DNA from 3 places in the Erwinia sp. genome. Region 1 is predicted to be linked to each of the others. Evidence: riboswitches for the same ligand, from Rfam matches in the RefSeq annotation. Region 1 holds a riboswitch; each other region holds the start of a gene.

What was found. A riboswitch is a leader RNA that binds a small molecule or an ion and turns the genes downstream of it on or off. The one in region 1 is predicted to bind thiamine pyrophosphate.
Region 2: linked by a shared signal. The riboswitch ahead of thiB (thiamine ABC transporter substrate binding subunit) and the one ahead of thiM (hydroxyethylthiazole kinase) in region 1 are both predicted to bind thiamine pyrophosphate.
Region 3: linked by a shared signal. The riboswitch ahead of thiC (phosphomethylpyrimidine synthase ThiC) and the one ahead of thiM (hydroxyethylthiazole kinase) in region 1 are both predicted to bind thiamine pyrophosphate.

The regions. Positions count from the first base shown of each region.
Region 1 is NZ_DALZCD010000006.1:16,103-20,763, reverse strand. Features, by position in the region: gene thiD (bifunctional hydroxymethylpyrimidine kinase/phosphomethylpyrimidine kinase) at 1-648, opposite strand, end outside; gene thiM (hydroxyethylthiazole kinase) at 645-1,430, opposite strand; TPP riboswitch at 1,463-1,559, opposite strand; gene RTK32_RS01085 (hypothetical protein) at 1,822-1,992, shown strand; gene RTK32_RS01080 (hypothetical protein) at 2,113-2,373, shown strand; gene RTK32_RS01075 (GNAT family N-acetyltransferase) at 2,370-2,792, shown strand; gene apbC (iron-sulfur cluster carrier protein ApbC) at 3,005-4,111, opposite strand; gene metG (methionine--tRNA ligase) at 4,273-4,661, shown strand, end outside.
Region 2 is NZ_DALZCD010000248.1:1,558-6,218, forward strand. Features, by position in the region: gene RTK32_RS17180 (sugar efflux transporter) at 1-572, opposite strand, end outside; gene sgrR (HTH-type transcriptional regulator SgrR) at 818-2,479, shown strand; TPP riboswitch at 2,515-2,613, shown strand; gene thiB (thiamine ABC transporter substrate binding subunit) at 2,653-3,639, shown strand; partial or broken gene thiP (thiamine/thiamine pyrophosphate ABC transporter permease) at 3,615-4,661, shown strand, end outside.
Region 3 is NZ_DALZCD010000030.1:12,064-16,724, reverse strand. Features, by position in the region: gene hemE (uroporphyrinogen decarboxylase) at 1-381, opposite strand, end outside; gene nudC (NAD(+) diphosphatase) at 421-1,194, opposite strand; gene rsd (sigma D regulator) at 1,269-1,772, shown strand; TPP riboswitch at 1,862-1,962, shown strand; gene thiC (phosphomethylpyrimidine synthase ThiC) at 2,038-3,972, shown strand; gene thiE (thiamine phosphate synthase) at 3,969-4,613, shown strand; gene RTK32_RS04030 (HesA/MoeB/ThiF family protein) at 4,606-4,661, shown strand, end outside.

The DNA.
Region 1 (4,661 bases):
AGAAGAGAGCGTGCAGCCCGTACCGTGCGTGTTTTTAGTGGGCACTCGCGGCGCGGTAAAACGTTCTTCCACTTCCGCTGTCAGCAGCCAGTCGGGGCTTTCGCTGTCGCTTAGATGGCCGCCTTTCATCAGTACCGCCTGACAGCCAAGCGCCAGCAGCGCCCTGCCCTGCTGCAGCATTTCGTGCTCGTTGCGCGCCGGTAAACAATCCAGCAGCGCGGCAGCTTCCGGCAGATTCGGGGTGATAATCGACACCTGCGGCAGCAGTTTTTCCCGCAGCGTCGCTACGGCGCGCCGCGAAAGCAGCGGATCGCCGCTTTTCGCCAGCATCACCGTATCCAGTACCCGCCAGGGAATAGCTGCCGTCGCCAATCCTGCAGCGACCGCTTCCACAATATCGCTGTCCTGCAACATGCCGATTTTCACGCTGTCGATGCGTACATCATCCAACACCGAGGCGAGCTGCGCCGCAACAAAGTCGGCTGCGATGGGATAGACGGCCTGCACACCGCAGGTATTTTGTGCCACCAGCGCGGTGATGACGCTGGTGCCGTAGGCCCCCAGCGCGGAAAACGTTTTCAAATCGGCCTGAATCCCGGCACCACCACTGGGATCCGTTCCGGCAATCGTCAGGGCATTGACTCTCATACGGCCTCCTTGTGCAGACCGTAAAGCGCATCAAGAAACAGCGGTTCAAAGGTGCCCGGCCCGCTGGCCGCTGCCGCTGCCTGCTCGCCCGCCTGGCTCATTACCCGACAGGCGGCAGCGATATGCAGCAGCCTGTCGCCCGGCAGCGCGCAAAACGCTGCCACTACGGCGGAAAGTGCACAACCCGTTCCCACCACCCGGGTCATCAGCGGAGACCCGCCCGATACCGCCAGCAGCCGCCGTCCATCGGTAACGTAGTCCGTTTCGCCTGTAACCACGACTACCGTACCGCCGGACTGCGCCAGCTGAATAGCGGCTTCAAGGGCAGCAGCCGGATCGTGCTGGCTGTCGACGCCGCGGCCGGAAACCGCCTGACGGGCCAGCGCCATAATTTCAGAGGCGTTGCCGCGAATGGCGGCAGGACGATAAGCCAGCAGCCGCTGGCAAAAATCGCTGCGAAAAGTCAGCGCGCCGACGGCAACCGGATCCAGCGTCCAGGGTCGGCCTGCCGCGGTCGCGCCTTCCACCGCGGCCAGCATCGCTTCGCTACGTGCAGCGGTCAGCGTGCCGACGTTGATCAGCACGGCATCTGCAATGGCGCTAAATTGTGCCGCTTCCACAGGTTCAGTCACCATGACGGGCGACGCGTCCAGCGCCAGCAGCACGTTGGCCGTCAGGCTTTGTACCACGTCATTAGTCAGGCAGTGAACCAGCGGTGACTGCTGGCGGAAAACGGCAAGAGAGGCGGCCGGACTGGCCGTATAGCGAGAAGGTTGGATCATAGCGCTCCCAACCGGCGATCAAGAAGGCGATGCAATAAAGCATCTGACTTCCCTCCGCTGGCATTATCCAGTTCAGGTTCAACGGGTATTTCTCAGCCTTCACAAGGAAGGGCACCCCGAGTCGTAGTGCTTGCCAGCATAGGGAAATGCGCCGTTTTACGCAAGCGCAGGACGCCTCGCTAACGCCTCGCGGGCAGGGGACAGCGGCAGCCCGATTGGTTTACGATAATGAAGAAAAAAACTGGAAACTGGCGGCCGTGCTGACCTCTGACGCGGCGTGGGCCCCTACTCCCTGCGTTCCTATATCCTCTTTATTCAGGATGATTTCGTCGCGCAGGCGATGGCGGCCAGCAGCGATCCCGATATCACTGACACTTAGAGCAACGGCACGTTGTACTGGCATAAAGACGCGGTTACCCAGGGTAAGGAGCGCTGGGCATGGCATGGCGTTAATGCGCTGACGCCGCCGCCGCCGCAAATCATGCTGAACTGGACAGCAGTAAAGATCAGCGCAGGCTGCAACAGTAAGGCGCCAACGACTGGCTGCTGGCTGGCGGCATGACGGTGAATTTCTGATTATTTACCGGCGGCCGCTTTTGCCGTCGGGATTTTTTGCGTCATAATCTCCGATCTCTTAGCGGCTTTTGATAAAGTTCGCCATCCTGTCCTGACGAGAAGTAAGATGACAAGACCGCTTAATGAACAATACGGCATCAGCGTTGCGGCGCTGCAAATGCTGCATTATCTCCAGCAGATAGCGCGCGGCGATCGCGCCTTCACCATTCGGGATACCGTGCTGAACAGCCGCTGCAACGTCACGCCGCCGGATAATTTCCGCCTGTTAGATCAGCTTTTTGAAGCAGGCAAAATCGACTACGACTACCGCGGGACGGGTATCGACAGCGAAAGGCACGTTAAGCCCGTTTGGGGAGACAACCGATGACGGTACGCGCCTTTATCGAAGCCGATCGTCCCTTTCTGCGCACGCTGTTTTTGGCTGCACGCAAGGCGAACTGGCACTGGCTCGACGGCAGCGACTGGCAGCTGGAGGATTTTGATCGGACGACGCTGGGCGAGCGCGTTCTGGTCGCCGAGCACGACGGCCACCGTACGGGATTTGCCGCCCTGCTGCCCGCTGACAATTTTCTGCACAGTTTATTTGTCGATCCTGCGTATCAGGGTCAGGGCATCGGCAGCGAGCTGCTGGACGCGGTGCAGGCAGGCTTTACCTCCACCGGCGCATTAAAATGCCTGAAGGCAAACAGCCGGGCGCTGGCTTTTTATCAGCGTCACGGCTGGCAGGTTATCAGCAGCGGCGAAGGCGACCAGGGAGAATATCTGCTGCTGCATTACGTGTTGTAAAACCTCTGAGAAGCCCGTCAGGCCACTGAAAAATTTAAGCACGGCGGCGTTTACTGCAGCGGGCTGGCTGGATAAACAGACCGTTCGCGCAGGGGCGGGTTAACGACATGTCGATCTGCCTTTGCCGCTGGCTATCAGCTTAACCACGGGCTGATACCGGGTACAAACAATCTTGCGGGCGCCCTATACGCCCGTCCCCCGTCAATTTGCCGTCACACTACGCGAAAAGCGATATCGTCCGGGATCACTTCGCCATCCCAATAAAGCTGGGCAGCGACCTGGCCGGCAAGCTGTCGATAAAGCCAGGTAAATTCGCTGTCGGGACGGCGTACCACCGTCGGCATTCCGTCGTCCAAATCTTCCCGCAGCGTAATATGCAGCGGCAGCTGACTTAGCAGGCGCGTATGGTACTGCTCGGCCAGCGCCAGCGCGCCGCCGCTCCCAAAGATCGGCTCGTGATGACCACACTGGCTACAGACGTGCACGCTCATGTTCTCAACGATGCCCAACACCGGCACGCTGACCTTTTCAAACATGACGATCCCCTTACGGGCGTCAATCAGCGCGATATCCTGCGGCGTGGTCACCACCAGCGCGCCGGTCACCGGCACGTTTTGCGCCAGCGTCAGCTGAATATCCCCCGTGCCCGGCGGCATATCCAGGATCAGGTAGTCCAGATCCGGCCACAGCGTTTCATTCAAAAGCTGCATGAGTGCTTTACTGGCCATCGGGCCGCGCCACACCATCGCGTTATCATCGGTCACCAGATAGCCGATAGAGTTGGTTGCCAGGCCATGCGCCATAATCGGCGCCATATGCGTGCCGTCCGGTGAAGTAGGCCGTTCGTTTTGCGTGCCGAGCATATCGGGAATCGACGGGCCATAGATGTCCGCATCCAGCAGGCCCACTTTCGCGCCTTCGGCCATTAACGCCAGCGCCAGATTCACCGCGGTGCTCGATTTACCCACGCCGCCCTTGCCGGAACTGACGGCAATCACATTTTTCACGCCCTTCACGCCCGGCTGATTCTTCACTCTTTTCAGCGTGGCGATATCCAGGCTCAGCTTCCAGCTAATAGCCGTAGCGTTAGTCAGCCGCAGCAGCTCCGCGCTGGCACTCTCTTTTAGCGCTTCAAAACCGCTGTGCCAGGGGAAAGGCATCAGCAGTTCAATATGCAGGGTGTTGTCCAACAGCGCGCAATGGTGCAGCGCTTTCAACGCGGTGAGATTGCGCCGCAGCGTCGGATGTTCAAACGTGGTTAAAACGCCCATCACTATCGCGCGCAGCGCTTCAGGTGAATGTGGGGATTGTTGCATCATCCCGGCTCCTTTTTTTCTGTGACGTTATTCAGAGCATATCAGATAAGGCAAGGCGGCAGGCAGTAAAAAACGGCACGGTCGGCGCGGCGTTGTTTACGCAGGCCGGGCCTTTCGGGTAACATCAGAACCCCCTATTTTAAACAGGTATAGCAAGTCTCACTATGACTCAAGTCGCGAAAAAAATATTGGTAACGTGCGCACTCCCTTACGCCAACGGTTCTATTCATCTCGGCCACATGCTCGAGCATATCCAGGCGGATATTTGGGTCCGTTACCAGCGAATGCGCGGCAACGAGGTTTACTTCATCTGTGCTGACGATGCGCACGGTACGCCAATCATGCTGAAAGCTCAGCAGATGGGCATCGCGCCTGAGCAGATGATTGCCGAAATGAGTCAGGAACATCAGAATGACTTTGCCGGTTTCAACATCAGCTACGATAACTATCACTCCACGCACAGCGACGAGAACCGCGAGCTGTCGGCGCTGATTTATACCCGTTTAAAAGAGAACGGTTTCATTAAGAACCGCACCATTTCACAGCTCTATGA
Region 2 (4,661 bases), on a different contig from region 1:
GCAAACCAGATCAGCGCGATGCAGAGCACAAACAGCCCTGCAGCTACGGAAAACATGGTGGTAAAGCCGTAGTTCAGCGCCAGTGCAAAGGAAAGCGGTGGGCCAATTACCCATGCCAGCGAGAGCTGGGCGCGCATAACCGAGCTGAACATTACAACTTCACGCGCGGAGCTGTCCGCATATTCACGCGCCAGCGCAAAGATTTGCGGCATGGCAACGCTGGCCAACGCCGACAGCAGCACGCCAAAAGTGATCAGCGTCAGGTAGTGACGATTGAAGGCGAACAACAGCGCATTCCCTACCGCCATCAGGCAACAAAACAGGATCAGCATGCGCCGATCGCCACGGTCATCCGATCGTTTCGCCAGCAGCAGGCTGACGGCAATACCGGCAATCGCGTTCACGGTATAAAACAGCCCCACCCAGAATGGCCGTTCGCCGACTTCGCGCGTCAAAAACAGGCTCAGCGTGGGGGCCTGCAGCGCACCCGCAATCCCCACCATAAAAGAGACGGCCATAAAAGCCAGGTAAACAGGGTTAAGACGACGGCGACGCGTTAGCAGCGATTTCATACCACATCCCTTGCAATAAAAGAGGCCTGCATGCAGGCGCAAACAGCAAGCATAGAAGAAAAAGCAAAATGAAAAAAGCCAGCGGGCAAGACGCCTGCTGGCTGGTGAAAATACACCCTACTCAGATATAAAGTCTTGAAAGCGCGCCATTCAAAAGAATGCCTCCCGCCCTTTCATCGTGAAGCAGTATGGGCTTAATATGGGGCAGAAAAAACAGGCGACTTTTCAAAAAGAGTTCCCCTTTTATGCAATCGACACGTTTACAACAGCAGTTTATCCGGCTCTGGCAAAGCTGTGAGGGTCAGCCGCAGGCTACCACACTCGATAGTCTGGCGCTTCAGCTCAGCTGTTCACGTCGCCACATGCGCAATCTACTTGGCGCGATGCAAGAGGCAGGCTGGCTGACGTGGCAGGCCGAGGCCGGGCGCGGCAAACGCTCGATGCTGACGTTTCACTATACGGGCCTTGCGCTTCAGCAGCAGCGGGCAGAAGACCTGCTGGAGCAGGATCGTATCGATCAGCTGGTGCAGCTGGTTGGCGACAAAAATACCGTGCGGCAAATGCTGCTCTCTCATCTGGGCCGGAGCTTTCGTCAGGGTAAACATATCCTGCGAGTGCTCTATTATCGTTCTCTGCTTAACCTGAACCCGGCGACCGCGCTGCGCCGCTCGGAAACGCATCTGGCCAGGCAGATTTTCAGCGGTCTGACCCGTATAAATGAGGAAAACGGGGAAATCGAGCCGGATATCGCTCATCACTGGCAAACGATTTCCTCACGGCACTGGCGCTTTTATTTACGGCCCGCCGTGCATTTTCATCACGGCCGCGAAATGGAAATGGCGGATGTGATTGCCACGCTGGAACGGACGCGGGCCCAGCCGCTTTTTGCAAACATTGCACAGATTCACTCTCCTACTCCCTGGACGCTGGATATCCACCTGCATCAGCCTGACCTCTGGCTGCCCTGGCTGCTGGCGGGGGTAAGCGCACTGATCGTGCCGAAAGAGTGGCCTGCTATGCCCGATTTCAGTCGCCAGCCCATCGGGACCGGGCCTTACGCCGTGGTACGCAATCAGCAAAGCCAGCTGAAAATTGAAGCCTTCGATGCCTATTTCGGCTACCGCGCACTGCTTGATGAGGTCAATATTTGGGTATTGCCGGAAATCAGCGAGGAGCTGGTTTATTCGGGCGTCAGGCTGGAAGGCGGCAGCGTGGGTGAAAAATCGGAGGAAAGCCGGCTTGAGGAGGGCTGCTATTTCCTGCTGTTCGACCAGCGTTCGCCCCTGGGGCGTGATGAGCAGATCCGTCGCTGGGTTAGCGCCATCGCCAACCCGATAGCGCTGCTGAGCCATGCCGGAACCGGCTATCAGCGTTACTGGTTTCCGGCCTACGGACTGCTACCGCGCTGGCATCATCGACGCGATTTAGACGTGCCGGAAAAACCGGCGGGCCTGACCTCGCTCACGCTGACCTGGTATGGCGATCATCTTGAGCATCAGGCCATCGCTAATCTTCTCCAGCCGCTGCTGGCTGCGCAGGGCGTGGCGCTGGTAACGAAGCAGGTCGATTATACCCGCTGGCATCAGGGCGAGGCACAGAGCGATATCTGGCTGGGCAGCGCTAACTTTACGCTACCGCTTGAGTTTTCACTATTTGCCCTGTTATATGAAATCCCACTGCTGCAACACTGCGTGCCGATTGACTGGCAGCAGGATGCACAGCGCTGGCGCGAACAGCAATTGTCGCTGGCCGACTGGAGCAGGCAGCAGGTGGCCGACAGCTATCTTCATCCGCTTTTCCATCACTGGCTATTGCTGGAAGGCGAACGCAGTATGCGCGGCGTGCGCATGAACACGCTTGGCTGGTTTGATTTCAAGTCCGCCTGGTTTGCGCCCCCCGAATCATGACGCTTTCGCTACTCTACAGAAATCATTAGAATAACTCGTTCTCAACGGGGTGCGCGGCATCAGCCGACGCTGAGATAAACCCGTCGAACCTGACCCGGCTAATACCGGCGTAGGGATTTGAGAGTGCTTCACCTGCTCAGATCGCGCGTCGCCTGACCATAAAGGAACGCCAAGTGCTAAAAAAAGTCCTGCCTCTGCTGCTGCTTTGCTCGCTTTCTGCCGCTGCTGCCAAACCCGTGCTGACGGTTTACACCTACGATTCTTTCTCTTCCGAATGGGGGCCCGGCCCGGCTATTAAAAAAGCTTTTGAGGTTAACTGTGGTTGTGAGCTGCGCTACGTCACGCTGCCCGACGGTGTCGCGCTATTAAACCGTCTGCGTATGGAAGGAAAAAACAGCCGGGCCGACGTGGTGCTGGGGCTGGATAACAACCTGCTGGATGCGGCGGAAAAAACCGGCCTGTTTGCCGCCAGCGGTGTTGATATCCGCAGCGTCACCGTACCGGGTGGCTGGACAAACAGTACTTTCGTTCCCTATGACTACGGCTGGTTCGCCTTTGTTTACGACAAAACGCGGCTGAAGACGCCACCAAAAAGCCTTAAGGCATTAGTCGAAGGCGACCAGCCGCTGAAGATTATTTATGAAGATCCGCGTACCAGTACGCCAGGTCTGGGCCTGCTGCTGTGGATGCAGAAAGTCTATGGCGATGATGCCCCCGCCGCCTGGCAGAAGCTGGCACAGAAAACCGTTACCGTAACCAAAGGCTGGAGCGAGGCCTATGGCCTGTTCCTGAAGGGCGAAGCAGATATGGTGCTGAGCTACACCACCTCGCCTGCTTATCACCTTATTGAAGAGAAAAAAACCCAGTATGCCGCCGCCGATTTCAGCGAAGGTCACTACCTTCAGGTGGAGGTCGCCGGACAGCTAAAAACCAGCAAACAGCCACAGCTGGCACAGAAGTTTATGCAATTTATGTTGGATAAACCTTTCCAGCAGACTATTCCGCAGGGTAACTGGATGTATCCCGCCGTAGCAGGCAAGCTCCCGGCTGGTTTTGATACGCTTCCTCTGCCGAAAACCACGCTGCAATACTCGTCGCAGGACGTCGCCAGCCATCGCAGCCAGTGGATCAGCGAATGGCAACGCGCCGTCAGCCGCTAGCCCGCCGTCAACCTTCAGGCAGCCTCGTTCCCGGCTGCCTTGCTGCCACGCTACTGGTCACCGTGGCGCTGCTCGCTTTTATCGCGCTTGGGCACAATGCGCCGGTCAGCGTGCGCGCGCTCTGGCAGGACAGCTATCTGTGGCACGTGCTGCGCTTTTCCTTCTGGCAGGCCTTTCTTTCTGCTTTGCTGGCGCTTACGCCTGCCGTGCCGCTGGCGCGGGCGCTCTATCGTCGCCGCTTTCCGGGCCGCGAAATCGTGCTGCGCCTTTGCGCTATGACGCTGGTGCTGCCCGTATTGGTCGCGGTTTTCGGTATCCTCAGCGTCTATGGCCGTACAGGATGGCTGGCAACGCTCTGTGCCTGGCTGGGCGTCGACTACCGCTTCACGCCTTATGGGCTGCAGGGCATTTTGCTGGCGCATGCCTTTTTCAACCTGCCGCTGGCCGCCAGACTGCTGCTGCAAACGCTGGAGCAAATTCCTGCCGAACAGCGTCAGCTGGCAGCGCAGCTGGGCATCACGGGGTGGCATCAGTTTCGGCTGGTCGAGTGGCCCTGGCTACGACGCCAGCTGCTACCGGTGGGTTCGCTGATCTTTATGCTCTGCTTCGCCAGTTTTGCCACCGTGCTGGCGCTGGGTGGCGGCCCCAAGGCCACCACCATTGAACTGGCGATTTTTCAGGCGCTGAACTTTGATTACGATCCTGGCCGCGCGGCCCTTCTGGCGATGCTGCAAATGGTCTGCTGCCTGGGCCTGGTGGTGGTGAGCCAGCGGCTGAGCAAAGCGCTACCGTCGGGTACCACTACTCTGCAAGGCTGGCGAGATCCCCAGGATCACCCGGTCGCGAAGCTGCTGGATGGGGTGCTGGTCTCGCTGCTGCTGCTGCTTGTGGTGCCACCGCTGTTGGCCGTGGTTATCAGCGGCTTAAACAGTAATCTGTTCAGCGTGCTGCAACAGCCGGCGCTCTGGCAGGCGGCTTTTATCTCGCTACGGATCGCGCTTGGCGCTGGGGTGCTCTGCGTG
Region 3 (4,661 bases), on a different contig from region 1:
GGCATTCATCACATAGCCCAGCTCCTGCTCGGGATCGAAAACGGGCAGTTTTTCTACGTCCGCACGGCAGGTGACAGGGGAAGAAAAGCGTGGCCCTTCGCCCGCTTCAAAATAGAGTCCCAGCCCCATCGCATCCGGGATGGTCAGGATATCAGAGAAGAGGATCGCCGCGTCCAGCGCGTAGCGACGCAGCGGTTGCAGCGTGACTTCACAGGCCAGCTCAGCATTTTTACACAGCGACATAAAGTCGCCGGCCTGGGCGCGCGTCGCCTTGTATTCCGGCAAATACCGTCCGGCCTGACGCATCATCCACACGGGCGTAACGTCTACCGGCTGACGCAGCAGAGCACGCAAATAACGATCGTTCTTCAGTTCACTCATCTTCAGGACTCTTTTTCATTCAGACGCACAGTATATCAGTTATTCCACAGCGGCGCGGCAGAGCGCGACGGTGTCTTCTATCAGTCGACGCGCCACCGTTCCCGCTGGCGGCAGCGACGGCAAAGCGTCGAAGCGATACCAGTTAGCGTCCAGCAGCTCTTTAGGATCGATGTTGATCTCGCCACTGTCGTAATCGGCCATAAATGCCATCATCAGGGACTGCGGGAAAGGCCAGGGCTGCGAAGAAACATAGCGCAGGTTTTTCACCCGGATGCCGCTCTCTTCCATGACTTCGCGCGCCACGGTCTGCTCCAGCGTTTCACCCACCTCAACAAAACCAGCCAGCACCGTGTAGATGCCGTTGCGGTGTCGGGTATGCTGTGCCAGCAGGATCTCATCATCACGCCGGATAGCTACGATGATACAGGGCGCAATTTGCGGATAGTAGCGCTGGCGGCAATGACTGCACAGGCAGGCCCATTCCGTTTTACTGCGAGACATCGAATGGCCGCAGTAACCGCACCACTGGTGCGAGCGGTAAAATTCCGCCAGCTGAATACCGCGTCCCGCCAGCTGAAACAGCGCGGGATCCTGATCGAGCAGCTGTCGCAGCGATGCCATTCCTTCTGGCCGATTTTCGTTAATCAGCCTTACCGGTTCACCCTGCCACTCCCCTATCGGTGCACCCTTCGAGCCGACCAGGCCTAAATCTTGTGCATTTCCGTACGGTAATTGACCTTTTGGCAGCCAAATTTTCTGTTCGTGGCTGACAATCCACCAGCCAGCGTCTACGCTTGAAATCTCAAGTTCCATAAATTGCTCATCCTCACTTCACGCACTTACCGGATTGGGATAGACAGTTAAAATAACACTTTTTGGAGTCACTCATGCTTGACCAGCTGGAAGTTTTGGCCTCGCGCGTAGGCGGATGCAGCGAACTGGTAGACTTTTGCCTTCACTCACGCAAGCAGCTGTTAGTTGCTTATTATCAAATGGTTGGCATGAAGCCTAACAAAGAATCGCTGACCACGCTCGACGAAGAGGCGCTGGATAACTTCTGTCAAAGCCTGGTTGATTATCTCTCAACTGGCCACTTTACGGCATACGAGCGCTTTATTCAGGAAATGGAAGGAACCGAGCAGCTGGCCAAAGCGGCGCTGATTTATCCTTCCCTACAGTCCAATACCGAACAGATTATGGGTATTTACGACGCGCACCTGGAAAACGCCATCGATCACGATAACTATCTGGAATTCCAGCAGGCGCTGTCGATTGTCGGCGAAGCGCTGGAAGCCCGCTTCACGCTGGAAGATAAATTCATTCAGCTGGCGCTGGAAAAGTATATGGGGAAGCCCGCAGCCAATGATTCTGCAATGGCCCGTCCTGCCTGAAAAGTTCTCCGTTTAAATTCTTGAGCTTTCCATAACGTCCCTTTATGCTGAAAAGGCAATCAGATGATTGCCCCTGGCGAAAGCCAGATGTCTTCTTGTCGGAGTGCCCCTCGGGGCTGAGACCGTTAATTCGGGATCCGCGGAACCTGATCAGGTTAGAACCTGCGAAGGGAACAAGAGTAAAGATCCAGGTTGGGGCTATCGGCCCCGCGCTTACTCCTCCGAACTCCGGACAAGCAAATTTCCCTTAAGTCAGGAACTTGCTATGTCTACCCAGGTTAAGAAATCCAACCGACGCGAACAGCGCGCTGAAGCCCAACAGTTTATCGCCGCTTTACAAGGCACCGCCTTCCCCCATTCCAAACGTATTTATCTGACCGGATCGCGAGCCGATCTGCGCGTGCCGATGCGTGAAATTCAGCTCTCGCCCACCCCTGTTGGCGGCAGTAAAGAAAACCCGCTGTTCGAAGAAAACGAGCCAGTACCGGTTTACGATACCGCCGGACCTTATGGCGATCCCGACGCCGTTATTGACGTCCATGCCGGCATCGCCAGGCTGCGCGAAAGCTGGATTGCAGAACGTGCCGATACGCAATCGATTGAGCAACTGAGTTCTGTTTATACGCAGCAGCGCCTGGCGGACGCAGGACTGGATCATCTGCGCTTTGATAATTTGCCCCGTCCGCGTTGCGCACAGGCTGGCCGCCGCGTCACCCAACTTCACTACGCACGCCAGGGCATTATCACGCCGGAAATGGAATTTATTGCACTGCGCGAAAATATGGGCCGCGAACGCATTCGCAGCGAAGCGCTATTGCAACAGCATCCGGGAGAGAGCTTCGGCGCAAGGCTGCCGGAAAACATCACCGCCGATTTTGTTCGGCAGGAGGTGGCCGCCGGACGCGCTATTATCCCGGCCAATATCAACCATCCTGAATCGGAGCCGATGATTATCGGCCGCCATTTTCTGGTGAAAATTAACGCCAATATCGGCAACTCTGCGGTCAGTTCCTCCATCGAGGAAGAAGTCGAAAAGCTGGTCTGGTCGGTGCGCTGGGGGGCGGATACGGTAATGGACCTCTCTACCGGGCGGAATATTCATGAAACCCGCGAGTGGATCCTGCGCAACAGTCCGGTGCCGATTGGCACGGTGCCCATCTATCAGGCGTTGGAAAAGGTTAACGGCGTGGCGGAAAACCTCAACTGGGAAGTGTTCCGCGACACGCTGCTGGAGCAGGCTGAACAAGGCGTGGATTACTTCACTATTCATGCGGGCGTGCTGCTGCGATATGTGCCGATGACGGCAAAACGCCTGACCGGCATCGTTTCGCGTGGGGGATCCATTATGGCGAAGTGGTGCCTGTCGCATCATCGTGAAAGCTTTCTCTACGAACGCTTTCGTGATATCTGCGAGATCTGTGCCGCTTACGATGTCTCGCTGTCGCTGGGCGACGGCCTGCGCCCCGGCTCGATACAGGATGCCAATGACGAGGCGCAGTTTGCCGAGCTGCGCACGCTGGGCGAACTGACAAAAATTGCCTGGGAGTATGACGTGCAGGTGATGATTGAAGGCCCGGGACATGTGCCGATGCAAATGATCAGACGCAATATGACCGAGCAGCTTGAGCACTGCCATGAAGCGCCTTTCTATACCCTCGGCCCGCTGACTACCGATATTGCGCCAGGCTACGACCATTTCACTTCCGGTATTGGCGCGGCGATGATTGGCTGGTTTGGCTGCGCCATGCTGTGCTACGTCACGCCGAAAGAGCACCTGGGCCTGCCGAACAAAGAAGATGTAAAGCAGGGATTGATTACCTACAAGATTGCTGCCCACGCAGCCGATCTTGCCAAAGGCCATCCGGGCGCGCAGATCCGTGACAACGCCATGTCGAAAGCGCGCTTTGAATTCCGCTGGGAAGATCAGTTTAACCTGGCGTTGGATCCGCATACTGCCCGCGCTTTCCATGATGAAACGCTGCCGCAGGAGTCCGGCAAGGTCGCCCATTTCTGCTCTATGTGCGGCCCGAAATTCTGTTCAATGAAGATCACTCAGGAAGTCCGTGAGTACGCCGCAAAGCAGGAAGCGGAAGCGCAGCCGATCGCAATAGGCATGGCGGAAATGTCGCAGGCGTTCCGCGATCGTGGTGGCGAACTTTATCACGCTGCCGATGCACTGAAGCCGGAGGAAAACATATGAGCCGTGCCGCTTTTCCCCCAACGGCGGCCAGACTGGGACTTTATCCGGTGGTGGACAGCGTGGTCTGGATTGAACGTCTGCTCGCAGCTGGTGTACGAACCCTCCAGCTACGCATTAAAGATTTACCCGAAGACGCGGTAGCAGAAGATGTAGCAACGGCTATCGCGCTGGGTAAACGCTACCAGGCCCGTCTGTTTATCAACGATTATTGGCGGCTGGCGATTAAGCATGACGCTTATGGCATCCATTTGGGCCAGGAGGATCTGGATAGTGCCGATCTGGATGCGATCCACCGTGCCGGGCTGCGCCTGGGATTATCCACGCATGACGATGTGGAACTGGATCGCGCGCTGGCCGAGCGCCCTTCTTATCTTGCGCTGGGACACGTCTTCCCTACCCGGACAAAAGTCATGCCTTCTGCCCCCCAGGGGCTTCAGGAACTGAAGCGGCATGTCGGGCGGCTCAAGGGCATCTCAACCGTTGCTATCGGCGGCATTTCGCTGGCGCGAGCGCCTGAGGTACTCGCTACCGGCGTTGGCAGTATCGCCGTGGTCAGCGCCATTACCCAGGCTGCCGACTGGCAGGCCGCTACCGCGCAGCTGCTGTCACTGGCCGGCAGCGGAGGGCCACTCCATGCTTAGCGACGGCGATTTTATGCGCTACAGCCGCCAGCTGCTGCTGGAAGAGTT